2 regions of the Arthrobacter sp. P1_B9 genome follow, and region 1 is predicted to be linked to the other one. Evidence: predicted binding sites of a transcription regulator. Region 1 holds the regulator's gene; the other holds the start of a gene.

Evidence for each region. Region 1 encodes LexA, which represses DNA repair genes until DNA is damaged. Its sites were predicted from a motif close to TCGAACANNTGTTCGA; they were not measured.
Region 2: AC1D1A_RS16105 (LexA family protein) is a predicted target of LexA. The motif match lies at 6,305-6,320, and genes of this name have one in related genera.

The regions. Positions count from the first base shown of each region.
Region 1 covers NZ_JBFUAA010000007.1:173,660-188,875, forward strand. The annotation lists gene pgsA (CDP-diacylglycerol--glycerol-3-phosphate 3-phosphatidyltransferase) at 1-5, shown strand, start outside; gene AC1D1A_RS12075 (CinA family protein) at 2-544, shown strand; gene AC1D1A_RS12080 (helix-turn-helix domain-containing protein) at 684-1,136, shown strand; gene AC1D1A_RS12085 (MarR family winged helix-turn-helix transcriptional regulator) at 1,236-1,745, opposite strand; gene AC1D1A_RS12090 (DUF3046 domain-containing protein) at 1,787-2,023, shown strand; gene recA (recombinase RecA) at 2,246-3,298, shown strand; gene AC1D1A_RS12100 (regulatory protein RecX) at 3,285-3,920, shown strand; gene miaB (tRNA (N6-isopentenyl adenosine(37)-C2)-methylthiotransferase MiaB) at 3,988-5,622, shown strand; gene miaA (tRNA (adenosine(37)-N6)-dimethylallyltransferase MiaA) at 5,792-6,697, shown strand; gene dapF (diaminopimelate epimerase) at 6,749-7,702, shown strand; gene AC1D1A_RS12120 (class I SAM-dependent methyltransferase) at 7,683-8,297, opposite strand; gene hflX (GTPase HflX) at 8,870-10,468, shown strand; gene AC1D1A_RS12130 (ATP-dependent DNA helicase) at 10,461-12,596, shown strand; gene lexA (transcriptional repressor LexA) at 12,709-13,458, opposite strand; gene AC1D1A_RS12140 (LysM peptidoglycan-binding domain-containing protein) at 13,991-14,395, shown strand; gene AC1D1A_RS12145 (histidinol-phosphate transaminase) at 14,464-15,216, shown strand, end outside.
Region 2 covers NZ_JBFUAA010000012.1:56,848-72,063, forward strand. The annotation lists gene AC1D1A_RS16065 (MFS transporter) at 1-139, opposite strand, end outside; gene AC1D1A_RS16070 (ClpX C4-type zinc finger protein) at 233-613, shown strand; gene AC1D1A_RS16075 (LLM class flavin-dependent oxidoreductase) at 799-1,821, opposite strand; gene AC1D1A_RS16080 (hypothetical protein) at 2,005-2,307, opposite strand; gene AC1D1A_RS16085 (NmrA family NAD(P)-binding protein) at 2,719-3,657, opposite strand; gene AC1D1A_RS16090 (hypothetical protein) at 3,804-4,184, opposite strand; gene AC1D1A_RS16095 (hypothetical protein) at 4,191-4,508, opposite strand; gene AC1D1A_RS16100 (Y-family DNA polymerase) at 4,553-5,851, opposite strand; gene AC1D1A_RS16105 (LexA family protein) at 5,860-6,291, opposite strand; gene AC1D1A_RS16110 (SCO1664 family protein) at 6,551-7,318, opposite strand; gene AC1D1A_RS16115 (DUF3090 domain-containing protein) at 7,318-7,872, opposite strand; gene AC1D1A_RS16120 (histidine phosphatase family protein) at 7,897-8,589, opposite strand; gene AC1D1A_RS16125 (hypothetical protein) at 9,057-9,791, opposite strand; gene AC1D1A_RS16130 (hypothetical protein) at 9,788-10,219, opposite strand; gene AC1D1A_RS16135 (DUF1648 domain-containing protein) at 10,428-10,760, shown strand; gene AC1D1A_RS16140 (hypothetical protein) at 10,803-11,036, shown strand; gene AC1D1A_RS16145 (dihydrofolate reductase family protein) at 11,062-11,652, opposite strand; gene AC1D1A_RS16150 (VOC family protein) at 11,730-12,173, opposite strand; gene AC1D1A_RS16155 (hypothetical protein) at 12,348-12,524, opposite strand; gene AC1D1A_RS16160 (glycoside hydrolase family 15 protein) at 12,534-14,465, shown strand; gene AC1D1A_RS16165 (META domain-containing protein) at 14,980-15,216, opposite strand, start outside.

The sequences.
Region 1 (15,216 bases):
CATGAACCAGCCGGACCCCGTTCCTCACCCCAACCTGCACCCCAATCTGCATCCCAATCTGCACCGCCTGGCGGAGCAGGCCGTCACCGGCGCCCTCGGCCGCGGCCTGACCGCCGCCACCGCCGAATCCCTCACCGCCGGGATGGTCACCGCCGTGCTGGCCGACACGCCCGGCGCCTCCGGGATGCTGCAGGGCGGCGTGGTGTCCTATGCCAACAGGGTCAAGTCCGACGTCCTCGGCGTCCCCGCTGAGCTGCTCGACGCCGTCGGCTCCGTGGACGGCCAGGTAGCCGCAGCCATGGCCGACGGGGCGCGCCGCATCTGCGGCGCCGATATCGGCGTGTCCACTACCGGCGTGGCCGGTCCCGAACCGCACGACGGCAAAGCGGTGGGCACGGTCTTTGTCGGCATCGCCACGGCGGAAGGATCGACGTCGTACCCCTATTCCTTTGACGGCAGCCGCGCCGAGATCCGCGCACTTGCCTGCGGCGCCGCGCTGGAACGTCTGCTGGAGGCCCTATCTTCCGAAGGCTACCGGGCGTAAAGTTGCCGGGAACAAAAGTTGATTCCGAATAGTTGTTACATTGTGTCGCTTCCAAATGAGGGAGGCGCCTAGGATGAAAACATCAGCAGAGTCCGCCCCCACCGGCGGACTCGACAGTACGAGGAGCAAGGCGATACAGATGGTAAAGCAGCCCGTATCCGTAAACGGCGTTGTCCGCTGGAAGGATGTGGGCCTCGCCGATCAGGCCAAGAGCGAACAGAAGGAGCGCAAGATGGTTGTACTACGTCACGAAATCGGTGATGTCCTGCGCGATGTCCGCCAGCGCCAGGGCCGTACGCTCCGCGAAGTCTCGCACAGTGCCCGCGTTTCCCTGGGCTACCTGAGCGAAGTGGAACGCGGCCAGAAGGAAGCCTCCTCGGAGTTGCTCTCCTCGATCTGCTCGGCCCTCGATGTTCCGCTTTCGAGCATGCTCCGCGAAGTCAGCGACCGCGTCGCGGTCGCCGAGGGCGTCGCGGTTCCGGACACCGTCCCCCAGGAGTTCGCGCAGCGCTATGGCCGCGACCTCGACCGGGAACTGAACTCCGATCTCACCGACGAGCTGGCCAAGGGCCTCCTTTCCGGAGCGCGCTAGCCCGCCACTCACCTAAGACCTAAGACACAAAAGAGGACCTCCGGCCCAGGCCGGAGGTCCTTTGTCGTGTTTCGGTGACCAAGGTTCCCAGTGGGGGAGTCAGGCGGGCTCGTCCCGGGGGAAACCGTCGCGCTCGTAGGTGGCATTGAGCTTGGCCATGTACATGGCCAAAGCCTGCAGATCCTCGGCCGGCCATTCCGCCAGGCGTTCCCGGAACACCTCACGCCGTGCGTCCTGGACCTGGTGCATCCTTTCCTCGCCTTCGGACGTCAGCCGGATGGCCTGCGCCCGGCCGTCCAGCGGGTCAGCCTCCTTCGACACCAGCCCGAGGCCCTCGAGGAAGGCGATCTGCCGGCTCACCGATGGCTTGCCGACGCCGATGCAGGAGGCTAGGTCGGTCAGCCGGATGGGGCCCTGCTGGCGGATCACGCTGAGCAGGCCGTAGGCGGCGGGTTCCATGTCCGGGTGGACCTGGCGCGAGAGCTGGTGGGAAATCGACCGGCCCCGGCGCCAGAGCAGACTCAGCTGGTTCTCGACGGCGTCCAGGGCGGCGTCCGCGCCGGCGGTATCGGGAGCGGGATCGCCCGCGGACTCAGTTGGGTTGCTCATGGCAACCATTCTAGAGTCCCCGGCCGTGAGAGACTTTACTCGTGCGAATCAGTGACTTTTGGCGGCTTATGGACGACGAGTTCGGCGCGGGATACTCCCGCGTCCTGAGCAGTTCGCTGGTCCTGGCCGGGGTCGGAGGCCGCACCGCGGACCAGGCGCTCAGCGCCGGCGTTCCGCCGCGCCAGGTGTGGCTTGCCATGTGCGACGTCCAGGACGTTCCGCCGGAACGCCGCCTGGGCCGCGACGTCAAACCCCGTGACACCACCGGGCCCCGCTGACGTCTGCGTCGTCGCGCTGACGCCGGCCGAGCTCCGCTGACGCCTGACACGCCGTCCGCTTGTTCGAATATCTGTTCGGATAGCGATATGCTTTTTTTCAGACCGTTTTCCACATACGTGGTTCTCCCGACAACTTTGTCGGAGGGTGCCAGTAGCGTCAGTGATGACAGACAAAGGCCTCCACGGCCACTCCACAGCGAGAAAGTATTAGAGGTGTGAATCATGGCCGCAGCCCCGGATCGCCAGAAGGCGCTCGACGCAGCGCTTGCCCAGATTGACAAGCAGTTCGGCAAAGGCTCGGTCATGCGCCTCGGCGATGAAGTCCGTGCGCCCATCGAAGTCATCCCGACCGGGTCCATCGCACTGGACGTCGCCCTGGGAATTGGCGGCCTGCCCCGCGGCCGCGTCGTGGAAATCTACGGTCCGGAATCATCCGGTAAGACCACGGTCGCGCTGCACGCGGTTGCCAATGCCCAGCGCCAGGGCGGCATTGCCGCCTTCATCGACGCCGAGCACGCCCTCGATCCGGAATACGCCGCCAAGCTGGGCGTCGACACCGACGCGCTCCTGGTCTCCCAGCCGGACACCGGCGAGCAGGCGCTGGAAATCATGGACATGCTTATCGGATCCGGCTCCCTTGACGTCATAGTCATCGACTCCGTGGCCGCCCTCGTTCCCCGCGCGGAAATCGAAGGCGACATGGGCGACAGCCACGTGGGCCTGCAGGCCCGCCTGATGAGCCAGGCCCTGCGTAAGATCACCGGCCGCCTGAGCCAGACGAAGACCACGGCCATCTTCATCAACCAGCTGCGTGAAAAGATCGGTGTCTTCTTCGGCTCCCCGGAAACCACCACCGGTGGTAAGGCGCTGAAGTTCTATGCCTCCATCCGCATCGACGTCCGCCGCATCCAGACCCTGAAAGAGGGCGCCGATTCCGTCGGCAACCGCACCAAGGCCAAAATCGTCAAGAACAAGATGGCCCCGCCCTTCAAGATCGCCGAGTTCGACATCATCTACGGCCAGGGCATTTCCCGTGAGGGCGGCATCATCGACATGGGTGTCGAGCACGGCCTGATCAAAAAGTCGGGCTCCTGGTTCACCTACGATGGCGACCAGCTGGGCCAGGGCATGGAGAACTCCCGCCGCTTCCTGCGCGACAACCCGGAGCTGGCGGCCGAACTCGAGCGCCTGATCAAGGAAAAGCTCGGCGTTGGCGTCAAGGCCCCGGCTGAGACCGAGGAATCTCCGAAGCTGAAGGCCGTTGACGGCTTCTAACAGCCGGCGGCGCAAAGGGGCAGGATTTCCATCACGGAATCCTGCCCCCGGCTTTGCCGGCCCGGATCAGCCGGCGGACCGCACCGATGGCGCGGATTCGCCGGCCGGGCAGGACCGGGACGCGGACCCCGCGGCGGTGGCGCGTGCCATCGTGCTGCGGCAGCTGACGAATTCGCCCAAGAGCCGGCTGCAGCTCTCGCGCAAGCTGGCCGAGCGCAACGTCCCTGAGGACGTCGCGGAGGCCGTGCTGGACCGCTTCGAGGAAGTGCGGCTGGTTGACGACGCCGAGTTCGCCGACATGTGGGTCCGCAGCAGGTCCCAGACGCGCAAGCTCGCCAAAGGGGCCTTGCGGCGCGAACTTGCGGACAAGGGCATCGACCCGGAGATCGCTGCCGGTGCACTGGACCAGCTCAGCGACGCCGACGAGGAAACGGCCGCCCGGGAGCTCGTGGAGCGCAAGCTGCGGGGATTCACCGGCGGCGAAGACCGGGCCGAACGCGACAAAGTTACGCGCCGCCTCGCGTCAATGCTGGCCCGCAAGGGATACCAGCCGTCGCTCGCCTTCCGGGTGGTGGGTGAGGTGCTCGATGCCGCCGCCGGCCAAGCGGGGGACGGGGATTAGGACCGCCGGGCCGGGGTCTGCGCTGGCCCAGCCGCTGCCCACTACCCTTACCCGTTACCCTTAACAGGTGAGTTTTACCATTCCCTCCCCAACGGCCGGCACGACTTCTCCGACAGCGCCACCGGCGGTGCAGCCAGCAGGGCCCCAGGCATTCAGTGCGGACCCCGTTTCCGCACCGGAAAGTCCCGCCCCGGCCCAGCCCCGCACCTACCAGGTGCGCACTTTCGGCTGCCAGATGAACGTGCACGATTCCGAGCGGATGGCCGGCATGCTGGAAGCCGCAGGCTACGTCCCCTCCGCCGGCGAGCTGGCCGACGTCGTGGTCTTCAACACCTGCGCGGTCCGGGAAAACGCCGACAACAAGCTGTACGGCAACCTCGGCATCCTCGCCCCGGTCAAGGCAGCCAACCCGGGCATGCAGATCGCCGTCGGCGGCTGTCTCGCGCAAAAGGACCGCGAGACCATCCTCAAGAAAGCCCCGTGGGTGGATGCCGTGTTCGGCACCCACAATGTCGGTGCCCTGCCGGCGCTGCTGGACCGGGCCCGCCACAACAATGAGGCCCAGCTGGAGATCCTCGAATCGCTGGACGTCTTTCCCTCCACCCTCCCCACCAAGCGGGACTCCGTCTACTCGGGCTGGGTATCGATCTCGGTGGGCTGCAACAACACCTGCACCTTCTGCATCGTCCCGGCCCTGCGGGGCAAGGAAAAGGACCGCCGCCCCGGCGAGATCCTGGCCGAAATCCAGGCGCTCGTGGACGACGGTGCCATCGAGGTAACCCTGCTGGGCCAGAACGTGAACTCCTACGGCGTCGAATTCGGCGACCGGCAGGCGTTCTCCAAGCTCCTGCGGGCGTGCGGCGACATCCCGGGCCTGGAGCGGGTCCGGTTCACCAGCCCGCACCCGGCCGCCTTTACCGACGACGTCATCGACGCCATGGCCGAGACGCCCAACGTCATGCCGCAGCTGCACATGCCCCTGCAGTCCGGCTCGGACAAGGTCCTCAAGGACATGAAGCGGTCCTACCGCTCGACCAAGTTCCTCGGCATCCTGGACAAGGTCCGCGAGAAGATCCCGCACGCCGCCATCTCCACCGACATCATCGTCGGGTTCCCCGGCGAGACCGAGGAGGACTTCCAGGCCACCCTCGACGTCGTGGCGAAGTCCCGGTTCGCCACCGCCTTCACCTTCCAGTACTCCAAGCGGCCGGGCACGCCCGCCGCGGACCTGCCGGACCAGCTGCCCAAGGCCGTGGTCCAGGAACGCTTCGAACGCCTCACGGCCCTGCAGGACCGGATTGCCGCCGAGGAAAACGCCCGGCAGCTTGGCCGCCGCGTCGAGGTCATGGTGACGGCCCAGTCGGGCCGTAAGGCTGGGGAAACCCACCGCCTCTCCGGCCGGTCCCAGGACCAGCGGCTGGTGCACTTCTCCGTGCCCGCCGGAGCCGAAGTGCCCCGGCCCGGCGATCTGGTGACTGTCACCATCACAGAGGCGGCGGCGTTCCACCTCGTCTCCGACCCCGCCTCGGCCGAGGACTACAGCCTGCGCCGGTCCCGTGCCGGCGATGCCTGGGACCGGTCGCAGGCAGATTCCTGCGGCGCAGGCCCAGCAGGCAAAACCAGCCCGGCGGGCAAGACCAGCGCGTCGGGCACCTCCGGCGTGTCGCTGGGCATGCCCAGCCTCCCGGTCCGCGGCCGTTAGCGCCGTGCCCGGCCCGCAGGGCGCTCCCCGGAACGAAGCAGTCCAGAACCCAGCAGCCCGCGCCACGGCGGTCGAGGACACAGCCCAGGCCTTGGCGGTCGAGGGCACTGCCCAGAAGGACGCTGCCCAAAATGCGGCGGCGCAGGGGGCACGGCCGGCCGCGCCGCCGGTGATCGCCGTCGTCGGGCCGACGGGATCCGGCAAATCAGACCTGGCAGTCTCCCTCGCCCTTGAGCTCGACGGTGAAGTCATCAACGCCGACTCGATGCAGTTCTACCGCGGCATGGATATCGGCACCGCCAAGATCACCGAGGCGGAGCGCCGCGGTGTGCCGCATCACCTGCTGGACATTCTGGACGTGACCGAGGAAGCGAGCGTCTCGGACTTCCAGCAGCAGGCCCGGGCGTTGATCGCCGACATCCACGGCCGGGGTAAGCGCGCCATCCTGGCCGGCGGCTCCGGACTCTACGTCCGCGCCGCCCTCGACGTCCTGGAATTCCCCGGCACGGATCCGGAGATCCGCGGCCGGCTCGAGGCGGAACTGGCTACCGCGGGCCCCGCGCCCCTGCGGCGACGGCTCGAGGCAGTGGACCCCGTCTCCGCGGGCAGGCTCGGCGATGAGCGCAGGATCATCCGCGCCCTGGAAGTCTTCGAGCTCACCGGGCGGCCATTCAGCTCCTTCATGCCGGCCCGCCAATACTTCCAGCCTGCCATCCAGATCGGACTCGAGGTGGACCGGGAACTGCTCCGGCAGCGCCTGGCCGACCGGGTCCACGCGATGGTGGACCGGGGGCTCCTGGACGAAGTCCGCCGGCTGGACGCAGCCGGGCTCCGCGGCGGCCGGACCGCGCCGCGGGCCCTCGGCTACGCGCAGTTCCTCCGGGTGCTCGACGGTGCCTCCAGCGTGGAGCAGGCCGCGGACGAAACCATCATCGCCACCCGGCAGTTCGCGCGCCGCCAGCTGACCTGGTTCCGTGCGGATCCCCGGGTCACCTGGCTGGGCTGGCACGATCCTGACCTCGTGGCCGAGGCCGCCGGCCTCTGCCGGGCGACGCCGGTTCTGCCTCCGGCGTAGCGCTTGGGTCACGGTGCCGGAGCGGTCGGGGCGGAACGGTAACCTTGGAGCATGGACGAATCCCAAGCCGTAGCCGCTGACCGTACTGCCGGCGATACCGCCCCGCTGAGCGGCCTGAAGTTTTCCAAAGGCCACGGAACGGGCAACGACTTTGTCCTGATCGCAGACCCCAACGGCGCGCTCGAGTTGAGCCCGGAGCACGTCGCGGCGCTCTGTGACCGGCACCGTGGCATCGGCGGCGACGGCCTGATCCGGGCCGTGCCTTCCCGGCTCCTGCCCGAGGGGCAGCAATTGCTGACCGCGCACCCCGATGCCGAGTGGTTCATGGACTACCGCAACGGCGACGGCTCGCTCTCTGAGATGTGCGGAAACGGAGTCCGCGTCTTTGTGCACTTCCTCATCGCCGAAGGCCTCGTGGACCTGCCGGCCGGCGAATCGCTCGTCATTGGAACCCGGGGCGGTGCCAAGACGATCGTCCGGACGGCTGCGGGCTACGCCGTGGACATGGGCCCCTGGGAATTCATTTTCCCGGGCGAGGCGACCGCGCGGGCCATGGACTCGCTGGTCAGCGCCGACGGGCTCGAAGTCGCACGGCCCGCCCTCTCCGTCAGCATGGGCAACCCGCACACTGTCGTGGCCCTGGCCGAAACAGCCGAACTGGAGGCCACGCAGCTGTTCACGGCTCCCCGGGTGGACCCGACGCCGCCGCACGGCACCAACGTCGAATTCGTTGTGCCCTCCGAACCACTGGTCCACGACGGCACCGGCACCATCACCATGCGGGTCCACGAGCGCGGAGTGGGGGAGACCCAGTCATGCGGCACGGGCGCCTGCGCCGCCGCCGTCGCGATTCGCCACTGGGCCGGCCAGGGCGCACCGGACGCGTGGAACGTCCACGTCCCCGGCGGCGTCGTCGGCGTGAAATTCTTCCTGGGCCCGGAGGGGCACGAACACGTCGAACTCAGCGGCCCGGCCGTGATCGTCGCTAGCGGGACGCTTTCCTGATTCGAAGGATCCGGAACGACTTCGACGTGCTCTCCCGGGTCACGCTGAAGCTGGCGTCGAGCTCCGCCGAGAGCCAGCGCTGCAGCGAGTCCGAGCCGAGGTTCTTCTGGACCACGAGCCAGGCCGATCCGCCCGGCGCCAGCCTGGGAATCCACAGGCGAAGGAGGGCATGAAGTTCATCCTTGCCGATCCTGATCGGCGGGTTGGACCAGATGGTGTCAAAGCGCAGGTCGGGGTCCACGGCGTCCGGCGTGCTGGCGGATACGTTGTGCAGCCCCAACAGCCCGGCGTTTTCATTGGTCAGGGTCACGCAGCGTTCGTTCACGTCCACCGCGTAGACCTGGGCGTGCGGTGCCCGCAGGGCCATGGTCAGGGCGATCGGTCCCCAGCCGCAGCCGATATCCAGCAGGTTGCCCTGCGGCGACGGCGCCGGGACGTCGGCCAGCAGCACGGCCGTTCCCTTGTCGATCCCGTCCGGGCTGAAGATCCCCGAGGACGTCTGCAGCCGGCGCGTCTCACCGGCAAGATCCACGGTGAGCGGCTTACGGGTAAAGGGCCCGGCCGGCTGGGCGCTGAAATAGTGTGCAGACTCCATAATGGGCCAGATTAGTTCGCGGCCAGCCCGTATGGGAAACCGGGTGGGAGCGCCGGCGTCTGCTACGCTACAAAACATGATCCTGATCTCCAAGTAGCCGGCACGGGTCCCATCCAGTCCTTGACAGGTACTCCGGGGGACTCCGTAGCGACGCAGGTAAACGCCTTCCGCTGAGTGCGCCATTGCACGGGTGAGTTTTCTCACCCGCGGGCGCCCGCACCACTTGGAATCCAACCATTTCCCAGGCACCGTGTTTTGCTGGCACAGTTTTCGAGCACCGTGCTCCCTGGCCCGCTCCCGGGCCCGGCGTGGCGGAGGCACCTACCTCAACGTGTTTGCACCGGCACCGGCACCGGCACCGCCCACACAGCCAGTGTCCCCGCAGCCAGGCGCCGTAGCCGCCTCTACCGTCCCCAGCCGCCGCTCCGCACGGAGCCAGCCCCGCCCCGGCACCGTTGCCGCGGGCATTCCAGGAGGCCCGCATGACCCCCCGCCGTCAGCCCAGCGCGAATACCGCCCCACAGAGCAACAATCGGCACTATTCTGAAAGAGCCGAACCTTTAAAGGAGACCATGACCAGCCACCCCAACACCGGACCCGATTCAGCAGCCCAGGACATGAGCCCTGAAGAGATTCAAGCTGTAATCGACCGGATCCTTTCCAAGGACACCCCCGCCCCAGGCCGCGGCGGCGGCACCGGCCATGGCACCGCCGCCGGTGCTGGCACCAGCAGCCCGACGTCGGTGCTCGGCAAGGCGCAGGCCATCTCCCGCCTGGACGAGGTGTACACCAACTTCGACGGCGACCAGCAGGACCTTGAGGAACGGCACGCACTGCGCCGCAAGGCCGGCCTGTCCACCGAGCTCGAAGACGTCACCGAGGTCGAATACCGGCAGTTGCGCCTTGAGCGCGTCGTCCTGGCCGGCCTCTGGACCGAGGGCACCCTCGCGGACGCGGAGAACTCCCTGCGTGAACTTGCCGCCCTCGCTGAGACGGCCGGCTCCGAGGTCCTCGACGGGCTCGTCCAGCGGCGTGCCAAGCCCGATCCCGGGACTTTCCTCGGCTCCGGCAAGGCACAGGAGCTGAAAGCCATCGTGATGTCCACCGGCGCCGACACCGTCGTCGTCGACGCCGAATTGGCCCCGTCCCAGCGGCGCGGGCTGGAGGACATCGTCAAGGTCAAGGTCATTGACCGTACAGCGCTGATCCTGGACATCTTCGCCCAGCACGCCAAGAGCCGTGAAGGCAAGGCGCAGGTGGAGCTCGCCCAGCTCGAATACCTGCTCCCGCGCCTGCGCGGCTGGGGTGAATCGATGTCCCGCCAGGCCGGTGGCCAGGTGGGCGGCGCCGGTGCCGGCATGGGCTCGCGTGGTCCCGGTGAGACCAAGATCGAACTGGACCGTCGCCGGATCCGCACCCGGATGGCCAAGCTGCGGCGCGAAATCGCCGCCATGAAGCCTGCCCGGGAAACGAAGCGCGCCAACCGCCGTCGTAATGCCGTGCCCTCTGTCGCCATCGCCGGGTACACCAACGCCGGGAAGTCCTCGCTGCTGAACCGGCTGACCGACGCGGGGGTGCTGGTGGAAAACGCCCTGTTCGCCACCCTGGACCCCACCGTCCGCAAGGCCGAAACCGCTGACGGGCTGGGATACACCCTGGCCGACACCGTGGGCTTTGTCCGTTCCCTGCCCACCCAGCTCGTGGAGGCATTCCGCTCCACGCTGGAAGAGGTCGCCGACTCTGACCTGATCCTGCATGTCGTGGACGTCTCGCACCCGGATCCGGAAGGCCAGATCGCGGCTGTCCGGACGGTCTTCAGCGAAGTCGACGCGCGCAAGGTTCCGGAAATCATTGTCCTGAACAAGGCCGACGCCGCTGACCCGTTCGTGGTCGAACGGCTCAAGCAGCGCGAGCCGCGCCACGTGGTGGTCTCGGCCCGCACCGGCGAAGGCATTCCGGAACTGCTCAAGGCCATCAGTGACGGCATTCCGCGGCCCAGCGTGAAGCTTGAACTGCTCATCCCGTACAACCGCGGGGATCTGATCAGCAAGCTCCACGAGAGCGACGCCGAGATCCTCAGCCTCGACCACGAGGAAACCGGGACCCGTGCCGTGGTGATGGTGCGTGAAGGACTCGCCGCCGAACTGGATCCCTTCATCAGCAATGACTGAGGCTGCGGTGACCAGGACCGACGCCGATCCAGCTGACGCCGAACCAGCCGACGCTGGGCCGGCCGACGCCGACACCGGCGCCGGTTCGGTTGCCGGCGCGGCCGGCGAGGAGTTTGTTGTTAAGCTGCTCGACCGTGCCGTGTCCGGCATGGGCGGGCAGAGCCGCGATGGCCAGCACGAAATGGCCCGGCAGGTGGCGCGCGCGATAGACAGCGGCGATCACCTGCTGGTCCAGGCCGGCACCGGCACCGGCAAGTCGCTGGCCTACCTGATTCCGCTGATCGCGCATTCGCTGACCAGCAACAAACCCACCCTGGTCTCCACCGCCACCCTGGCACTGCAAACGCAGATTGTGGGCCGTGACCTGCCCAGGCTGCTTAAGACCATCACCCCTGCCCTGGAGCGGCCCGTCAAGGTCGCCCTGGTCAAGGGCCGGTCCAACTACGTCTGCCGGCACAAACTCGAGGGCGGCTTCCCGTCCGAAGAACCTTCCGAGGGACAGTTGTTTTCCCTCGGCGAGGACACGTCCGTGCCGCACTTCGCCGCCGCACTTGGCGGGCCGTCCTCCCAGCTGGGCAAGGAAGTTGTCCGGCTGCGCGAATGGGCCGAGGAGACCGCGACGGGGGATCGCGACGAGCTCATGCCGGGCGTCACGGACCGGGCCTGGCGCCAGGTCTCGGTCACCTCCATGGAGTGCCTCGGCGCGCAGAAATGCCCGCTCGCGGCCGAATGCTTCAGCGAACTGGCACGGCAGAACGCCGCCGATGCCGACGTCGTGGTCACCAACCACGCCATGCTCGCCGTCAGTGCCTTCGAAGGCCTGGCGGTGCTGCCCGAGTACGACGTCGTCGTGGTGGACGAAGCACACGAACTTCAGGACCGCGTCACGGGCGCGGTCTCGGGCCAGCTCTCCGTGGCGATGGTGCACGCCGCCGCGTCCGGGGCCCGGAAGCACACGGGCATCACCGTGGATGCGCTGAACAATGCCGCCGCCCACCTGGAGCTCGCCATCGACGGCGTCCCCAGCGGGCTGATGCCCAACGGCCTGAACAGCGAGCAGCTGGACTGCATCGACCAGCTGCGCGACGCGTGCCGCGCCGCCCTGTCCGATTCCAAGGGGGACAGCTCCGTGTCGGCGGACGGCGGACGGCAGCTGGCCCGCTCGCGCCTCATGGTCATCCTGGAGCTCTGTGAACGCCTGCTGGCCGCGCGCGAAAACCGCGAAGTCGTGTGGTTCTCCCGCAACAGCAGCTTCGACCCGGCGCAGGGCTACTCCCAGCCGGACGAGAGCGCGCCGGCGTTGATCAACGTTGCCCCGCTGAGCGTCGCAGGGCGGTTGCGCGAGGGCCTGTTCGCGGACCACACCGTCATCCTGACCTCGGCCACACTGGCCATCGGCGCTGCCTTCGAACCCGCCGCCGGCGGCCTGGGCCTGGTTGGCAACGGCGCCCCGAGCTGGACCGGCGTCGACGTCGGCTCCCCGTTCGACTACCCGAAGCAGGGCATCCTCTACGTAGCCCGGCACCTGCCCAAACCCGGCCGCGGAACGTCCCCCGAGGCCCTGGACGAACTCGAGAAGCTGATCCGCGCCTCCGGCGGAGGCGCCCTGTGCCTGTTCTCCTCGCGGCGCGCCGCAGAGGAAGCAGCCGAGGCCATGCGGCCCCGGCTGGGCCTCAGCATCCTGTGCCAGGGGGAGTCGACCATGACGGCGCTCGTGCGGCAGTTTGCCGACGAACCTGACACGTGTTTGTTCGGCACCATGTCCCTCTGGCAGGGCGTCGACGTCCCTGGCGTGTCCTGCCGGCTGGTGGTCATCGACCGGATTCCCTTCCCGCGGCCGGACGACCCGCTGATGACGGCACGTTCGCGGGCCGTGGCCCAGGCCGGCGGCAATGGCTTCATGGCCGTCTCGGCCACGCACGCCGCCATCCGCCTCGCGCAGGGCGCCGGACGGCTGATCCGCTCGACCTCGGATAAGGGCGTGGTGGCAGTGCTGGATTCGCGGCTCTCCACGGAGCGTTACGGCGGCTTCCTGCGCGCCGCGCTGCCGCCGTTCTGGCCCACCACCGATTCATCGATAGCCATGGCAGCCCTGAAGCGCCTGGCGAAAGACTCCGCGAAAGCCTAAGTCCCAAACCGGGGCCGCCACCCTGCGCCGGAAATCCGCCGCGGGGTGGCCGCTCCGGACTGGCAGCATGCCCCGGATGGCTAAGGGGAGCGCAGTTTAGAGAGAGCGCAGTTTAGAGGGAGCGCAGTACCGATACGACCTTGCCCATGATGACGGCGTGGTCGCCCAGGATGGGCTCGTACTGGGTGTTTTGCGGCAACAGCCACGTGTGGCCGTCCCGCTGGCGGAAGGTCTTGACCGTGGCTTCGTCGTCCAGCAGGGCGGCAACGATATCGCCGTTCACGGCATCACCCTGGCGGCGGACAACCACCCAGTCGCCGTCGCAGATGGCGGCGTCGATCATCGAGTCGCCGGCCACCTTGAGCATGAAGAGTTCGCCATGGCCCACGAGTTGGCGGGGCAGCGGCATGACGTCCTCCACCACCTGGTCCGCGAGGATCGGCCCGCCGGCGGCGATGCGTCCGACGAACGGCACCATTGCCGTGTCAGTGGCGCTGGCGAGCTCGGTTACCGACAGGCCGCCGACGGCCCGCAAGGGGCTGGACTTCTCGATACCAGATATCGGTGTGGCCCCCTCGTCCAGGGTCAGCGGCATGAGCACTTCCATGGCCCGGGGCCGCTTCGGATCGCGCCGCAGGTAGCCGAGCTTTTCCAGTTGGGAGAGCTGGTGGGTCACGCTCGACAGGCTGGCGAGACCGACGGTGTCGCCGATTTCGCGCATGGACGGCGGGTAGCCCTTGTCCGTGACGGACCGCTGGATGGTCTCCAGGATTTTCTTTTGCCGGACGGTGAGGCTCTTGGGGGCCCGGGCGGGCTGCGGGCTCCGTGGGGTGGCCCTGCCGCCGGTGGCTTGTGCTGCCATGTTCGCCAACGCCTTTCCGTTCCGCCCGGCTGCCGTGGCTGCTGTCACCGGGAACTTCCGGCCTGAAATGTCAGACCCTGCTGATCAACTACGAATGAATTCCCACTGGTAGTTCGAAAGTGGGAGTTCGAAAGTGGTTGTCCTGTCCCTCAAAAATAGGCCAGCCGCAGACCTTTTTCAAACATTTGTTCTAGCGAGTCTCGACATCGTTCGTTAGTAAGTGCTAAAACAGAACAAGTAAGATTCGAATATGTGTTCGATTCCGACGATCTAGGTTCGCAGGCAATGTTCGGTTCTATGTTCGAAGGTTCGGCCGGTTGGCGGCGAGTACGTGAGTACGCCGGGCGGCAACTTATGGTCCAGGAGGGCTCAGTTCATGTCAGTTTCAAGCGCGTTTGACGGCACTAACATTCAGGGCGTCACGACCCGCCACCGTGGTGTTGGTCCGGGTGGCGCAGCGGATCGCCGCAGCATCGGACACGGCAGCATCGGACAAGGCGGCCTCGCCCAAAGTGGTTCCAGTCACGGCAACGTGTACCCGCTCAACGCCAGGCGCCGCGGCTCCGCGCCGTCGCGGGCGCAGCAAGGAGCCGCCGCCGCGGTTTCCGGCGGCCGGACCAAGCAGCCGCCGCTTCGGCTCACCCGGCGCGGACGCTTCGTCTTTTTCGGCGTCCCCCTGATTCTGCTGGCGGCGTTCATCCTGTCCTTCAGCGGATTCCTCAACGCTCCCGCGAAAGCGGCAGATTCCGCAGACCAGCTCTCGGTGACGCCGACCGTATCCGTCACAGTCCAACCGGGGGAGTCCCTCTGGGCCATTGCCGGGTCGGTGGCCCCGGAGCGCGATCCCCGCGATGTTGTGGCCGATATCGTGCAGTTGAACAATCTGGACGCCGCGCGTGTGATGCCGGGCCAGCAACTGTTTGTTCCGTCCAAGTAGCCACCCCCGGGTGCCGTTGCGGGCGTCACAGTTTCAGCGCCCGTCCCGCTACCACTTAAACTGGTCACGTGACTGACCAGCTTGAGCGCCTCAACCGACTGCCCCTCCGAACCAATCTGCGTGGCCTGCGTCCGTATGGCGCGCCGCAGCTGGACGTCCCCATCCTGCTCAACGTCAACGAGAACACCCATGGGGTCCCGGCCGATGTCCGCGCCGCGATTACCGAAGCCGTGAGCGCCGCCGCTGCCGGGCTGAACCGCTATCCGGACCGCGAATTCACCGAATTGCGCGAAGCCCTCGCCGAATACCTTGGCCATGGGCTGGACGCGGAGAACATCTGGGCCGCGAATGGTTCCAACGAAGTCCTTCAGCAAATCCTCCAGGCCTTCGGAGGCCCTGGCCGGACGGCCCTCGGGTTCCCTCCCACGTATTCGATGTACCCGCTGCTGGCCTCCGGCACGGATACGGAGTACGTCGTCGGGGTCCGCGCGTCCGACTATGGGCTCAGCGCGGAATCGGCGGCACAGCAAGTCCGCGAGCTTCAGCCCAACATTGTCTTCCTCTGTTCCCCGAACAACCCGACCGGCACGGGGCTGGGCCTTGATGTGGTCGAGGCCGTTTATGAGGCCGGCGAGGCCAGCCAGACCATCGTGATCGTTGACGAGGCCTATCACGAGTTCGCCCACGACGGCACGCCCAGTGCCCTCACCCTGCTGCCTGGCCGGGAGCGGCTCATCGTCTCGCGCACCATGAGCAAGGCCTTCGCCCTCGCGGGTGCGCGGCTCGGCTACATGGCCGCGGCCCCGGAGGTCGCGGATGCC
Region 2 (15,216 bases), on a different contig from region 1:
AAACGGCAACGATCGGGATCACGACCCGGCTTGCTTCGTCGCCGATGCCCTCGAATGCGCTGGCAACCCACAGCTTCCGGAACGCCGCCAGCCGCCTCAGCGGCGTTTTGGTGGGTGGCCGGGCTCCGGTATCAGCCATTCGTTGTAAGGTCACGCCTGACAACCTGTCAGGATTCACCTGACAAGTCAACTATGCTGAACTCTGTCAACTGTTAGCCGCCAGGAGGATGCCGTGGAACTGGAACCGCCGTTGACCGGCCCGATGATGTGCAGCTTCTGCGCGAGACCAGCCAGGATCTCGGGGCATCTCGTGGCAGGTCCCGGCGTTGCCATTTGTCAGGACTGTGCCGAGGCGTCCATGAGGCTGTTCAGCAGTTCGGACGGCTCACGGAGCGAAACGCCTTGGTTGCAGATGACTGATGATGAGCTCCTGGCCCACCTGCCGGAAATCGCCGCCGTCGCCTCCCAGGTCGAAGAGCGACTGACCGCCTGGGTGGGGACCGCGCGTCAACGGCGCATCAGCTGGGCGCGCATTGGCGCGGCTCTGGGCATGACCCGGCAATCGGCGTGGGAACGCTTTCAGCCCCCGCCGCCCATTCCCCCCGGCGGCTGACGCACCTGAGGGTGAGGCCGCGTGCCAGCATCTCTTTCGCTCTGACCTGGTGGCTTCCGCCGCGTTGTTGTGGGATCGATGCCGTCCGAAATGGACCTCAGGTGCACACAGCGGTCCCGCAGTAGAGCGTCGACACCGCCGAAATTAACCGCGACTGCAGTGCCCGGGGAATCTGTCACGAGGGGTCAGCGCCAGCCGAGCTGCGGCGCCACATACTTCAGGATCGACTCGATGACGTGGGCGTTGTAGTCGACACCGAGCTGGTTCGGGACCGTGAGGAGCAGGGTGTCTGCCGCGGCGATCGCCTCGTCCTCGGCCAGCTTCGCGGCCAGCTCGTCCGGGGCACCGGCATAGGAGCGGCCAAAGACCGCGCGCGTCTTCTCGTCGATGTTGCCCACCTGGTCGGAGCTGTGGCGGTCGCGGGCGAAGTATTGCCAGTCGCGCTCGTCCGTTAGCGCGAAGATGCTGCGGCTGACCGAGACGCGCGGCTCCCGCTCGTGCCCCGCCTCCTTCCAGGCCTGCCGGTAGAGCTCGATCTGCTCGGCCTGCTGGACGTGGAAGGGCTTGCCGCTCTCATCATCCTTGAGCGTGGAGCTCTGCAGGTTCATGCCGAGCTTCGCCGCCCAGATGGCCGTGGCGTTCGAGCCGGAGCCCCACCAGATGCGCTCGCGCAGGCCCCTCGAGTGCGGCTCCACGCGCAGCAGGCCCGGAGGGTTCGGGAACATCGGGCGGGGGTTCGGCGCCGCAAAGCCCTTGCCAGTGAGCACCTCGAGCAGACGCTCGGCGTGCCTGCGGCCCATGTCGGCGTCCGACTCGCCCTCGGCGGGGGCGAAGCCGAAGTAACGCCATCCGTCGATGACCTGCTCGGGTGAACCCCTGCTGATGCCCAGCTGCAGCCGGCCGCCCGCGATCAGGTCGGCCGCGCCAGCGTCTTCCGCCATGTAGAGCGGGTTCTCGTAGCGCATGTCGATCACGCCGGTGCCGATCTCGATGCGGCTTGTCCGGGCCCCGATCGCGGCGAGCAGAGGGAACGGGGAGGCGTATTGCTGCGCGAAGTGGTGGACTCGGAAGTAGGCGCCGTCCGCACCCAGCTCCTCGGCCGCGACCGCGAGGTCGATCGCCTGCAACAGCGCGTCCGACGCGGTGCGCGTGCCGGAATCCGGGTGGTCGGTCCAATGGCCGAAGGACAGGAATCCGATGTTCTTCACACCGGAAACGAACATGGTGGCGGCGGTTCTTATTCCCACTTGATCGTGTCAGGTATTTCTGGCCCCCGGAAGGGCATGGCCTCATCCCGACAGGCGCCTGTGTGCGGTGTGGCCGTCAAGGACGAAGCGGATGAACGTCGCAATCTGGCCGGAGCCTGGCGCCCCTTAGGCGGGACCGGGGGATCAGCCGGCCGAGTAGGGGGTCCGGAAGAGGGTGATTCCCCATTCCGGGTTGTGCAGCACGATTCCAGTCTCCCGCTGTGCAAACTGAAACGGAGCCTGAAGGTATCGTTTCATCCGCGCCTGTTCCTGGTCCCACGGGAAGTTGCACGTGCCCAGGGAACTTTCCAGTGTCCCCACATCCGGCGTGATCGTTTCGCCGGCAATGCTGACCGTGACCGCATACGAAGCGCAGGGGATACGCACGGTCATCAACGTGCGGCCGCCAACGCTGCCGAACCGTATCGCGTAGTCGCCGGAGCTCATTCCCGGATCACGGGGCACAGAAGCCGGCGTAATGGAACCGGATGTGAAGTACTGGCACTCCAGCGCTCCATTGCCTACGACTTTCTCTGCACGCTGTGGCAGGCATTCATCTATACCGTGCCCGGGGGTAGGCGGAATCGGCGGAGCCGGGGTGAGGGTCATGCCTGGTGACAGTCCGGCGCCCGTCGATGGTGCGGCCGTGGCGGCGGGCGGTTTGGTGACCGTTTGCTCGCCGGCCGACGTGCTGAGTGGGGGAGTTGACGCGCAGGCCGCGGTTAGCGCGACGACGGCGAGGCATACTACGGACAGCAGTGTCGGCGTCGTGTGCATTCCATAACGAGCGGGTCCCCCGGGCGCGGCCATGATCCGAACCCTAGGGGTTCGGGGCTTGTCCGTGCAACAACCCCCAGGCTAGGGGACCGGGGCCGGTGAGCTCTGCTGCACGTGCTGGTCCAGGACGTCCCGGGCGGTGGTCCACCTCCGGCTCCCGTACCGGTCGTTGCTGACGTAGTTCAGGGTCGCGTCGCCGCTGAACATGCTGGCGAAGTACTGCATGCCCTGCCACGGCGGGAACGGCTTGTCAGAGGCCGGCATGAGGGCTTTGACGGCCCGGCTCATAGCAGTCAAGGAGCCGACGCTGCCCGCGTAGAGGAGCCCGAATTGCGTTCCGGTCAGGTCGGACATGGTGGCTGCCAGGGTCCTTGCCGTGACCTGGTCTCCGGCGATCTGAAGGACGCGGGGCGCCCGCTCGTCGAGGGCGGCGGCGGCGGCGTAGGAGGCAGTGTCATCCTTCGTGGTGAAGTCGAGCACCTGGTCGGCGTCGGACCAGAAGAGCACACGACGCCGGGAGAACAGGATCATGGGAGCCTGCCCGGAGAGCATGTCGGTGAAGGCGCCATTGAGGATGGAAGTGGCCCGGATTTCGGTGGCATCCAGCCGCTGTGCGAAGTCTCGGCGGAACTGCAAGTTCCGGTTGCTTCGGGGGCGGATTCCGCGGTAATCGATGGAGTAATCGGAAGGGATGAAACGCGGTACGCCCACCGCGGCCGCCGCCTCCAGCAAGCGCGATTGGGCGTCGAAAATTGCGCTGTCCACGCCGTTGATCGCGGAGACTACGCAGTCAACATCCGCGCAGGCCCTTCGGAGGGCCATCGGATCGTCGTAGCCCGCCTGGATCACGTCGACGCCTTGGGCGCGGAGCTGCGCAATGCGCTCCGTGCTGGTCCCAGGCCGTGTCAGGACCCGAACGGTGGCCCCCAGGGCGACCAAATTCTGCAGGATACGCCCGCCGAGATCGCCGGTGGCGCCGGCCAGAAGGACAGTGCCCGGAGTGGGAGTCGTCGGGATCATGGTTCGCACCTCAAGTGTCGGGCGGAAAGGGATGGTGGGCTAAAGACTACCAACGGCAGGGCAGCTGCGATTCCCGCGTGTGACTCAATGCATCCCGGGCCGGACTGATCAGCGGAACCGTTGGACGTCGGTTCGCGGGTCGGCCTCTACTGCCAGCGGTGGGATTCCAGCGCGCGAAACAGGGGAGCGCGGCCGCTTTTCAGATGGTCAACGGGGCGGGACCCGCCGAGTTCCCGGCAGGGTGTAACCATCCAGGCCGTGAAGTAGTTGTGCGGAACCTTCAGTTCTATGGCGCGCTGGAAGAGGTCGACGACGGTCGGGTGGAGGTGGCCGCCGGCGACGAATTGGAATCCCGGGCAGAACGTGCCGTCGTCGATGAAGACGCGGACGAGCTGCTGCATTACAGGGTCGGGGTCGTCCATCAGTTCGGCGAGGCGGCGGCGGACCTGTTCCAGGGCGGGCAGCGTGAATTCTTCCCTGATCCCCGCCCAGATCTGGTCGTTGATCGGCTGACGGTTCAGTGTCACCGTTGCCTAGCCGCCGTCGCTGATGTCGTCCAGGAGCCACTGGACGGAGCGTGGATTCCGGCGCAGCGTGAAGGTGCGCAGCGCTGAATTAGCCCCCAGCCGGGCCTCGACGCGCCAGTATTCGGTACCGGCCGGGTTGGCGCCAGCGGCGGCCGTGCATCGGGTGCCCCGCCCGGCGTCACCGTCGATCCAGTGCCGGGATTCGGTGGCCGGATCGACAAGCCAGATCCGTCCGTCGTGCCGGATGGCAAGGGGCTTGCCTGCCGGGTCGAGCCGGACTTGAAGGTCAAGGGTTCGTGTGGGGTTTTCGGTGCTGAGGGTCATGGGTGTGGTCTTTCGTGGTGCGGTGCTGCGGGGGCGTGTTGGCGTTAGGCGGCTTTGACGAGGGGGAGTTCGTCCCAATGGGTGGTGTAGCGGGGGGAGAGCATGTCCCGTTTCATGGTCCAGTCCGGCCCGCCCCGTATGCCGGCGTGGCCGAGGCCGATGGAGCCGCGCCCGTATCGGCGGGTCACATCTTCCAGGAGGGTTCCGATGTGGCGTTCCTCGTGCGGATTTTGGAACAGGGCCAGCGGTGCCTGGTTGCCGGTGGGCCGCAGGTCGGTGACCATGATGCCGGCCCGGGCGTATTTGATGCCTTCCTGGATGTGGGGCAGGAGGGCGTGGGCGGCCCGGGTGAGCAGGACGGGATCGGCGGTGGGCATCGGCAGCGGCACGCACACCGAGGGGTAGGAGGTGTCGTTCGGGTTGAAGTGCGAGGTGCCGGCGAAGGCGGTGAGGACCTTGGCCTGGAGGCTGTATTTGGCCAGCCGTGCCGATGCCTGCTGGCCGTAGACGGACAGGACCTGCCGCATGCCGGCGGCGGTGGTGATGGGGGTGGCGAAGGAGCGCGAGAAGATGAGCTGGTCCCGGCCGATCCGTTCTTCCTGCATCGGGATGCACGGCGTGCCCTGCAGCTCCAGGACGGTGCGCATCATGACCACGGAGAAGCGGTCCCGGATCATCACCGGGTCGGCCCGGGACAGGTCAAGGATGGACTGAAGCCCTAAGGCGTTGAGGCGTTTGGTCAGGCGCGTCGCGACGCCCCAGATTTCGATCACAGACAGCCGGCCCATCAGCGCTTCTCTGGTGGCGGCGGGCACGGAGTCCCAGTGGCAGACCCCGTCGAAGGCCGGGTTGTGCTTTGCCCATTTGTTGGCCAGTTTCGCGAGGGTCTTGGTCCCGGCGATCCCGACGCAGACCGGAACCCCCACGTTGCGCCGCACGGCTGCCTTCATGGTCTGGCCCAGGACCAACAGGTCCTCCGGCGCGCCTTTGACGCCCAGGAAGGCCTCGTCGATGCTGTAAACCTCCAACCAAGCGCTGTAGCGGCCCAGCAGTTCCATCACCCGGGCGCTGATGTCCCCGTAAAGCTCGTAGTTGCTCGAGAGGGCAACAAGTCCCCACTCTTTGGCCCGCGGGGCGAGTTTGAACCATGGTTCACCGAGGCCGATGCCGAGAGCCTTGGCTTCCGGGGACCGGGTGACGGCGCACCCGTCGTTGTTGGACAGTACGACGACGGGCCGGCCTTCGAGGGACGGGTCGAATGCCCGCTCGGCCGAGGCGTAGAAGCAGTTCACATCCACGTGCGCGATCTGCGGCATCCGCCGCATCGGGGAGGGCTTAGACATGGTGTGCCTCAAACATGGTGCAGGCAGCGGGTCGCGACGCCCCAGATGACCAGATCCGACAGGGACGGAACGCGGATGTCCGGGTAGGACGGATTCTCCGCCTGCAGCACGACGCCGGCGGCCGTGATCCGCAGCCGCTTGATGGTCAATTCTCCGTCCAGGACGGCTATGACTACGGACCCGTCCTTGGGTTCCACGGCCCGGTTGACGATCAGTTCATCCCCGTCGCTGATGCCGGCGCGTTCCATCGAGTCTCCGGAGACCCGCACGACGTACGTGCTGGTGATGTCCTTGATCAGATGCTCGTTCAGGTCAATCCGCCCATCAAAGTAGTCCTGCGCCGGCGATGGATACCCGGCCGCGACGGGGACCGGAGAGATCAGCACCGACAGCAACGACATGCCCGCGTCTATCACGCGGGGACCGACAACAACGCCCACAACACACCCTTATTCGAATATATGTTCGATACATTCAGTGTAGCCGGATGGGCCGACAAAAGTTGGACTCTGCCCATATCCCTCGGCTGCGTGGGCAGCGCGGTTTCTCCTCAACATCGCAACACCTGACTGAAGGGGTGCTGTATATGGGACGCTCGGCGCGTCGTCTGCGGAAGGTGGGGCCTGCGGGCTTGGTTGAGCGTAGGCGCTGTTATCGGCGTTTGGGCAGCCAACTTTTGACAGTTGAGCCGTGATTCCCTTAGAACAGCGGCCAGGGCACCGCCGACATCTCACCGCTCGGAGCCGGAAACCGCCCGGCCAAGCGCAACCGTGCGCAGCGCGCGGCGAGCGATGCGATTTCTTCGGCGCTGAGCAAGTCCGCCAGGTTTCGGCCCAGCCCACCGTGCAGTCCTTCGCTGACACGATCGATGCCGTCGCGTTCCTCGGCGGTCAGAGCGTCTCCCAGCCATCCCCACAGCACCGTGCGCAGCTTGTGGTCACGGTGAAAGGTGAGCCCATGGTCCACGCCGTGCCGGTGTCCGTCCGTCATGGCAAGAATGTGGTCGCCTTTGCGGTCGGCGTTGTTGACGACCATGTCGAACACCGCCATGCGTCTGAGCGCCGGCGAGTCTTCGTGCACGAGGGCGACCATCCTTCCGTTCTCATCCCGTCCCTCGAGAACGTGTTTCCAGCCCGTCTCCGGAACCTGGTCCGTCGCGACCAGGTTCACGGCGCTTTGGGCGGGGTCTTGCTCCTGCCAGAGCTGCACCATTCCTTCGCCCAAAGGACCATCGCGCAGCCAGGTGCGCGGCACCACGTCCCAGCCTAAGACTTGCGAGACCAGGTAGGCGGCCACCTCCCGGTGAGCCAGGGTGCCGTGGGGAAAATCCCACAGCGGACTTTCGCCTGCTATGGGCTTATAGACGACCACCACGTCGCCGATGCTGCCCAGAAATGTAGCGTTTGAAGCCGTCGTGATACGGCCGGTGAGCGTCAGCTCGGCGGTCACTAGGTCCGGCGCTGGCATCAGACCTCGGGAAGGGTGCAGATGTGCCCGTCGGCGTCTATGGGGTAACCGCAGAGCGGGCACGTCGGACGCCCGGCGCCGACGATCTCACGGGTGCGCTTGGCGAATGCGCGGGCGGTGCCGACCGGCATTCGCACCAGCAGCATTTCGGACTCGTTAGCGCCGCCCTCATCAAGCGGTTCCTCGTTGTCATCAGCATCGACATCGGCGATGGGGTAGGCCTCTATTACGACCTGGGCCGTGGTTGGGTCCCAACCTAAGCTCATGGCGCCGGTGCGAAACTGCTCCTGAACGGCCTCGAGCTGGTCATTGTCGACAAGTTCAATGGGAGTGCTCGTGGGAACGCTGAAGGGGTTGCCCTCGACGGTGATGAGCTGGTCGAGAATTTCGTCGATCTTCTCCGCGAGCAGAGCCGACTGCTGCTTCTCCAGGGCAATACTCACGATCTGCGTCCCTGCGCGCACCTGCAGGTAGAACGTGCGCGCCCCTGGAAGGCCAATGGTGCCGACGACGATTCGATCAGGCCAGGCAAACTCGTGAACACGTGTAGGCATGTCAGTATTTTAGGCACATGAGGTTCATGGCGCCTTTTGCCCTGCACCGCCGCCCACCGGCACATCGCCAGAGTGGATGCCGTTCGACAGCCACGACAGGTCACCCGCGTCGGTGTTGGTCGCGTAGACGCTCGGCCGACTAGCGCCGTAGCGCACGATCGATACGGAGGCGGGGCCTACGTTAATACGCTGGAACAGGTCAAGGTGCATGCCGAGCGCGTCGGCGAGGATTGACTTGATGATGTCACCGTGACTCACCGCCACCCACACGGCCCCTGGCCCGTACTCGGCTTCGAAGGCTGCATCGTGGCGTCGAATCGCTGCCACCGACCGAGCCTGCATCGCGGCCATGGATTCACCGCCGGGAAAGACGACGGCGGACGGTTGCGACTGCACAACCGGCCACAAATCCTCGGTCGCGAGATCACTGAGCGTGCGGCCCTGCCACTGGCCGTAATCGCACTCGGTGAGATCGAGATCGACCGGCGCGTACGGCGTGCCAGCCTGGCGATCGAGGATGAGCTGGGCGGTCTGCTGACAACGCTCAAGAGGGCTCGACACCACCCCGACTACGGGCACGGCCGCGAGCCGGTCTCCGGTCAGAGTCGCCTGGTCGCGCCCGATCTGGTCCAGGCTGACGCCGACGGCCCGACCGGCCAGCAGTCCAGTGGCATTGGCTGTGGTGCGGCCGTGCCGCACGAGAATAACTGTCGCCATCCACCCAGCCTAACCACCCGATCGACGGCGGTGTGCACCGTACCGGGTCGCGCGCCGAACAGGCAGATAAAGCCCTGGCGGAACTCTTCAGGCGCGCCGACGCGCTCAAAGCCGCCCAGACGGACTCGGCACGCAGTGAACAGCTCATGGCCGACGCAGCAAAACCGGCAGAACCGGGACAGCCAGAACCCCCGGCCGAAACCGCCCCCCGCATGGAGGACGTCCGGTACCCGCTCCGCGCCGGATCCAGTAGTTCCCGCCCTCTCAGAGTGGTTGCGCCAAGTAATTCTGGCCCCGGTAGGACGGTTATCGCTGGCCCCACTTCGTGCATGGAAAGACAGTTCCGGCAACGTCAAGTAGCGCGGTCAGATGGTTCGCGGTTCGACGGGGATGCTTCGTTGTCCGGACAGAATGCCGATCGTCAAATTTTGATGAGAAGCAGTCCTGGGACCATGGTGGCGCTTTGGTCAGGCCCACTTGGACAGGAGGGCCGCATTGGCTTCTCGCAGGAAGATTAGATCCTCTTGTGGTGGGGCTTGCGGAGGGGCTGCCCACCACTCGGTGAGGTTGTCCGCAGTCACTAGCCTCCGCCCAGCATCGAGAGGAGTTACACGCCAGCGGTCGGTGGGCTGGAGGTCTGGGTGGTCGGGTCCGAGGACCTGAATCGCGAAGATGCCGGGCACGGAGCTCTTCACGAATCCGTGGTCGGCGCTGAGCTCCAGGTCTCCGGGGCCGGGGACGAGTAGCGCGTGGTGACCGCGGATGTAATTGTCCGGTAGGTCGGGGCCCGGGGTTGCCCTTTGGAGCATCACACTCCCAGGGGTGACTAGTCCGAAGATGATTGGGGACATTTGGGCGTAGTCGTACAGAGAGGCCGAGTCGGCGAGGAGCCGCATCAGGGACGCCCCGGCGTCGTCCTTGCCCTTCTTGATCTCGGTGCCGGCGAGGATCCAACCTTCACCGGTGAACCGGACGTACCAGTCCCCGTTGACTGTGGGGAAGATCAGGTCCGCCCATCCGATGTCCTCGCAGCAGCGGGTCAAGACGCCGGCGACCTGGTGTGGTTCGCATTGGGTCATCGTGAAGTGGATTCCCGCGAGGATCGGTGCGGTCGCGTTGGCTGCTGCCCAGCCGGCGATCTGGTCAACAATGTTCTGGAAGGCGGGGCTGTCCACGGCCCATCGGTCCAGGTTCTTCTTCACGGGTCGAAAGAAGAGGGGCGTCTCGTTGTTGTCCAAGGCTGCGTCGACGGAGCAGATCGCGGCGCACAGTACGCGTAGCGCCCTGTGCGGGGTCTGGGGCCGGGGCGGTCGGCGCATGCCGTGATGGTTCCGGTGAATCCGAGGGGCGCGATTGCGTCGGCGATCATGGTCGCAATCTCTACGGCGTGTTTGGGCGTCATAACGGGGTGCACGTAGATTGCCGTCCCCTTGCTCACTTCAACCGCATGGAACCGTTGATCGAGGTGCTCCGGCATTCTGATTCCGGTGATAGCGCCGTCGATGTCATCAGCTGATGGCTGGTCCGATCCGCCGTCAGGCTTGCAGAGGAATCCCTGGGTGAACAGTGCGTCGGTGTTCACCCTGCGGATCTTGACCTCGTCGATGGTGATGCCTGTGCGATCACCCATTGAGAGCCCCCTTCAAGCTGTGTAGGCGCAGTAATCCTCGGAGACCTTGGCCCCGCTCGCGACCGAGGTGAGCTGCCTGGCTAGACCTAGATCAGGATTCTGTTCACGGGCGGCATTTTCTCAAGAAGTTATGGGCCAAGGCAACACAGTGGACACCGGCCTGAGGCCAGATCCTCCGCGGTTTCCCTGGCTCTGGCCGGCCCCTGCAGTGATCGTCATCGTCGGCACGGTCATAACAGGCGTGATCAGTTACCCGTCGGTGCCCGACGCGCTCGCGGTCCACCAGGGCGCGAACGGCGCGCCCAACCGGCTGGCAGCCAAGTCGGTGGGCTCCGCGTTCTCTCAGGTGTTCGTGCAACCCGGTGTGACCGGGTTGCTAGTGGGTCTCGTGGCGGCCACCTTCCACAGCCGGCCCGACCTCGACCCGGCGCGCCCGCTGGCCTCGGCGCGCTGGTACCGGCAGTACATGTCGCTGGGCGTCGAAGCGCTCTTCGGGCTGGTCGCGATGATCGACGTGGGGATGCTGGGCTCGTCGCCTTGATGTGGACCGGGACGGTCACGCCGTGGGCAGTGGGCGGGACTGGTGGTCGCGCTCCCGATCCCGGCCGCCGTCGTGGTCCTGGCCAGGAACAACCGCGAGCGCGATGAGGGTGAGAAGGACACAGTGCTGACCCACCGGGACGACGACAAGTACTGGCACGGTGGCCTGGTCTATATCAACCGCGAAGACCATGCGCTGATGGTTCCGCGACGGTTCGGCCTGATCGACGAAATTCGAGGCTTCGTCCATCCCGTGGTCCTCGGGCAGGCCGAGTGACCTCCGAGAACCAAGGGTCAGCCTGTCAGCGGATTACCCGATAGCGCACGTGGGTGACGAGGCGGGAACCGCTCACGTCCGTCGGCTCAAGCTTGAGGTCCGTCACGCCGTCCAGCAACCGCTCGCCCGCTCCCAAAACTATGGGCGCAATGTGGAGCCGCAGCTCGTCGATCAGCCCCGCCGAAAGGAATTGTCCGGCGGTCTGCGCTCCTCCGGCTATGGCCACGTCCTTGCTGCCAGCGGCCTTCCGCGCCTGGGCCAACGCCGATTCGATCCCATCGGCCACGAAGTTGAACGTTGTGCCGCCCTCCATCTCCAAGGGCTCGCGGGGGTGATGGGTGAGAACGAACACAGGTGCGTGATAGGGCGGGTCCTCACCCCACCATCCCCGCCACTGCTCATCCCATGCCCCGGGACCGGCGTACATGTTCCGGCCCATGATGTAGGCGCCAGCGGCGAGGATGCCTTCGTGCTCCGCAGCGTTGGACTCGGCTTCTTCGAACATCCACCTGTGGAGGAGTTCTCCGCCCCGGCCCAAAGGTTCCGTCATGCTTTGGTTTGGGCCCGCAACGAATCCGTCGAGGGAAATAGTCAGATCGCATGTGACTCTGCTCATGCGCCCATCATGCCAGCACTCGGCGGGGCCCTGACATATCAAGGCGCAGGCGTGCTAGCGGGTTTGGAGTTGGCGAATCAGCCGATCCGCTCGGCCAAGGACACGATAATCCCCTCCGGACCGCGCACATAGGCCATGCGCCAGATGTGCTCGTACTGGCCGATGTCGCCGACCAGCCCGTAGCCGTCCGCGGCCAGCCGGTCGACGACCGCCTGGAGGTCGTCGACCTCGAAGGCGACGTTGCGCAGCCCCAACTCATTTGCCATCGCCGCGGGCGATCCAGGCTGGTGGTCGGGCCGGACAAAGCTCGAAAGCTCCAGCCGGGTACCTCCGTCGGGCGGCCGGAGCATGACGATCTCCGTACGGGAGTCGGGGATGCCGATCACCGTGTCGAGGAACTTGCCCTCGACGAACATCGGCGCGCCCTCGACCTTGAGGCCCAGCCCGACGAAGAACGCCGTCACCTCTTTGAGATCGGCAACGGTGATACCAACATGATCGAAACGCCGTACCTGTGACATGAGATCAATCCTTCGTTGTTCATCTAGTCGATCCATCGGAATTGCTGAGCCGACGGGGATTCTCAGCACAATCATCGTCGAAATCCGTCAGCGCCCCGATTGAACAATCCCAAGGGTTGGCAGAGCGGGTCAACGTTGTCCCGGGTCGAGGAGGCCATCGACCATGTAGGGAATTCAGGTCCAGCGCCTCTTTGGCCGGCGGCCGTACGAGATCTTCGCCGCCGCATCGCCGTCGTCCTCTGCGATGAAGCACTGACCGTTGATGAGGCACTGACCGTTGATGAGGCACTGACCGTTGGGGAGGAAGCCGTCCAGGTAGCCGGGGTCCCGTTTCCACTCCGAGGGGAACATACTGGGGTGGTGAGCATCGACGCCCGGTCAGGGGCGGAGGGGAGGCGGCGGCCCGGGGCCGGCACGAGCCCGTATCCGCCGATCGCCGACTATGGGTTTTTGTCTGACTGTGAGGCCAACTGCTTGATTGCATCGAGCGGGCAGGTCGAGTGGATGTGCGTGCCGCGTCACGACTCACCGAGTGTGTTCTCCACTATCCTCGACCGCGCCGCGGGTGGCTTCAAGGTGGCACCCTACGGCGTCCGGGAGCCCACTGCGCGCCGCTATCTCCCCGGCAGCTTGATCTTGGAGACCACCTGGCAGACCAGGACGGGCTGGCTGATCGTGAGGGATGCCCTGGTGATGGGTCCGTGGCACCACACCGACGAGAGGGCCGGCCGGTACCGCCGCCCGCCGACGAACTACGAGGCCGAGCATTGCCTGCTGCGCACCGTCCGGTGCGTCAACGGTGCGGTTGAGCTGTCCGTGCTGTGCGAGCCGGTCTTCGGCTACGGCCAGCGCCGGGCACGGTGGGAGTTCTCCAGCCCCGCATACGGAGAGGCCGTGACCGTCAGCGGCGATGAGGGGGATCCGGTGCTGCATCTGACTACCGACCGCCGGCTGGGCATCGAGGACTCCATCGCGGTCATTCGCAGCCGGATGACCGAGGGCGAGCAGGCCTTTATCGCGCTCTCCTGGGGGTCGCTGCCCCCGCCGCGGACGTGGGAAGAAGCCACACGCAAGCAGTGGCAGACCACTGAATTCTGGAGGCAATGGATCACCGGGGGCGAGTTCCCGGACCACCCGTGGCGGGAGCAGCTGCAGCGCAGCGCGCTGACGTTGAAGGGCCTCACCTACGCGCCGACTGGAGCTCTGGTCGCGGCGCCCACCACCTCGCTGCCCGAGACACCCGGGGGAGAGCGGAACTGGGACTACCGGTACACATGGGTGCGCGATTCCACGTTCGCGCTCTGGGCCCTCTACACCCTCGGCCTGGACCGGGAAGCCGACGACTTCTTCGCTTTCATCCGCGACGTCGCCGCCGAGGACGACCTGCAGATCATGTACGGCATCGACGGCGAAAGGGACCTTCCCGAGGTTACTGTCGAGGGACTCGGCGGCTACGACGGCGCCCGCCCCGTCCGGATCGGCAACGCTGCCGCCCACCAGCGCCAGCTCGACGTCTGGGGCATGATGCTGGACTCCGTCTACCTCCACGCCAAATCCCGTGACCAGCTTCCCGAGCCGCTCTGGCCCGTCCTGCTCCGCCAGGTCGAGCAAGCCGCCGCCCACTGGCGGGACCCCGACCACGGGATCTGGGAGGTCCGTGGCGAACCGAAGCACTTCACCTCCTCAAAGCTCATGTGCTGGGTCGCACTGGATCGTGGTGCCCGGCTGGCGCGCCTGCACGGTCAGGCTGATTACGCCCGAAAGTGGGACGCCATCGCCACGGAGATTCATGAGGACATCTGCCGCAATGGTGTCGACGACCGAGGCGTGTTCGTCCAGTCCTACGGCACAACGAACCTCGATGCCTCGCTTCTCCTTGTTCCGCTTGTCCGATTCTTGCCCGTCAACGATCCTCGCGTGCGCGCCACGGTCGTGGCCATCGCCGATGAACTCACCCGGGACGGACTCGTCCTGCGCTACCGTCCCGAGCAGACCGACGACGGTCTCACCGGCGACGAAGGGACCTTCACGACCTGCTCGTTCTGGCTCGTCTCGGCCCTTGTCGAGATCGGGGAGGTGGTTCGCGCCAAGGCACTGTGCGAACGTCTGCTGTCCCTTGCCAGCCCCTTGGGCCTCTACGCTGAGGAGCTGGATCCGGTGAGCGGCCGTCACCTCGGCAACTTCCCACAGGCGTTCACCCACCTGGCCCTCATCAACGCGCTCGTGCACCTCATCCGCGCCGAAGAAACCAACCGCGCGGCGCAGTTCGCCCCGGCCCACCGCACGCCCTGAGACGCAGACGAAGGTCAAGGTACGGATTGCAACGACGGGCTCAAGCTTCCACGGGAAGCCGCCCTGACGCGGGTCCCGGAACCGGATGTTCTGCCCCGCCGCAGCCGTGCGGAGACGTGACCCATTCGGAGAGGCAAGGAGCAGCCCATGTGGAGTGACGTGCAGGAATCCGAGCCCTCAGCTTCCTGGCTGGACCTGCCCGAGAATGGCTGGGGGGCGCTGTCAATCCGAAGCAGCTGCGGCCGATCGTCGCGGCTATTCTCCGCGATTTCTATGCGAAGGACATTTGATCAATCAATACGGAGACCTGAGAACGGGTGGTGGGGGAGCTGGGCTGACAGGACCGGGAGCGATCTAGGGGAGTTCGCCCGGTCGTGAATCCGGCAGCCCAATGGTAGCCGTGCAGGGACCCTCCCGTGGATTCGGCGCCTATCCGGCAGCTCATTTGTCGCCGTCGGGGGCGTGCAGGGAAGCGGACCGCCCCGGGACGTCCGTAATGATCTCAAAACAGTGGTTACTCAGCTTGGAAGCTGAGCGTATTTATCCCGCTCGTCCAGGTCAAAGTGTCCTGCGTATAGGTCATTGAAATGGGACGTTTCAATAATTCATGAATCCAAGCTTGATGTTCACCGGAAGTGCCGATGCAGCCGCTGGCGCCAGTGGCGATTTTTCCGATGGTAAGGGTGTTTCCAGTAATTGTGACTGGCCCGCTGATGGGGGAGCAGTCCGTTTTCATGGCCAGCTGCAGGGT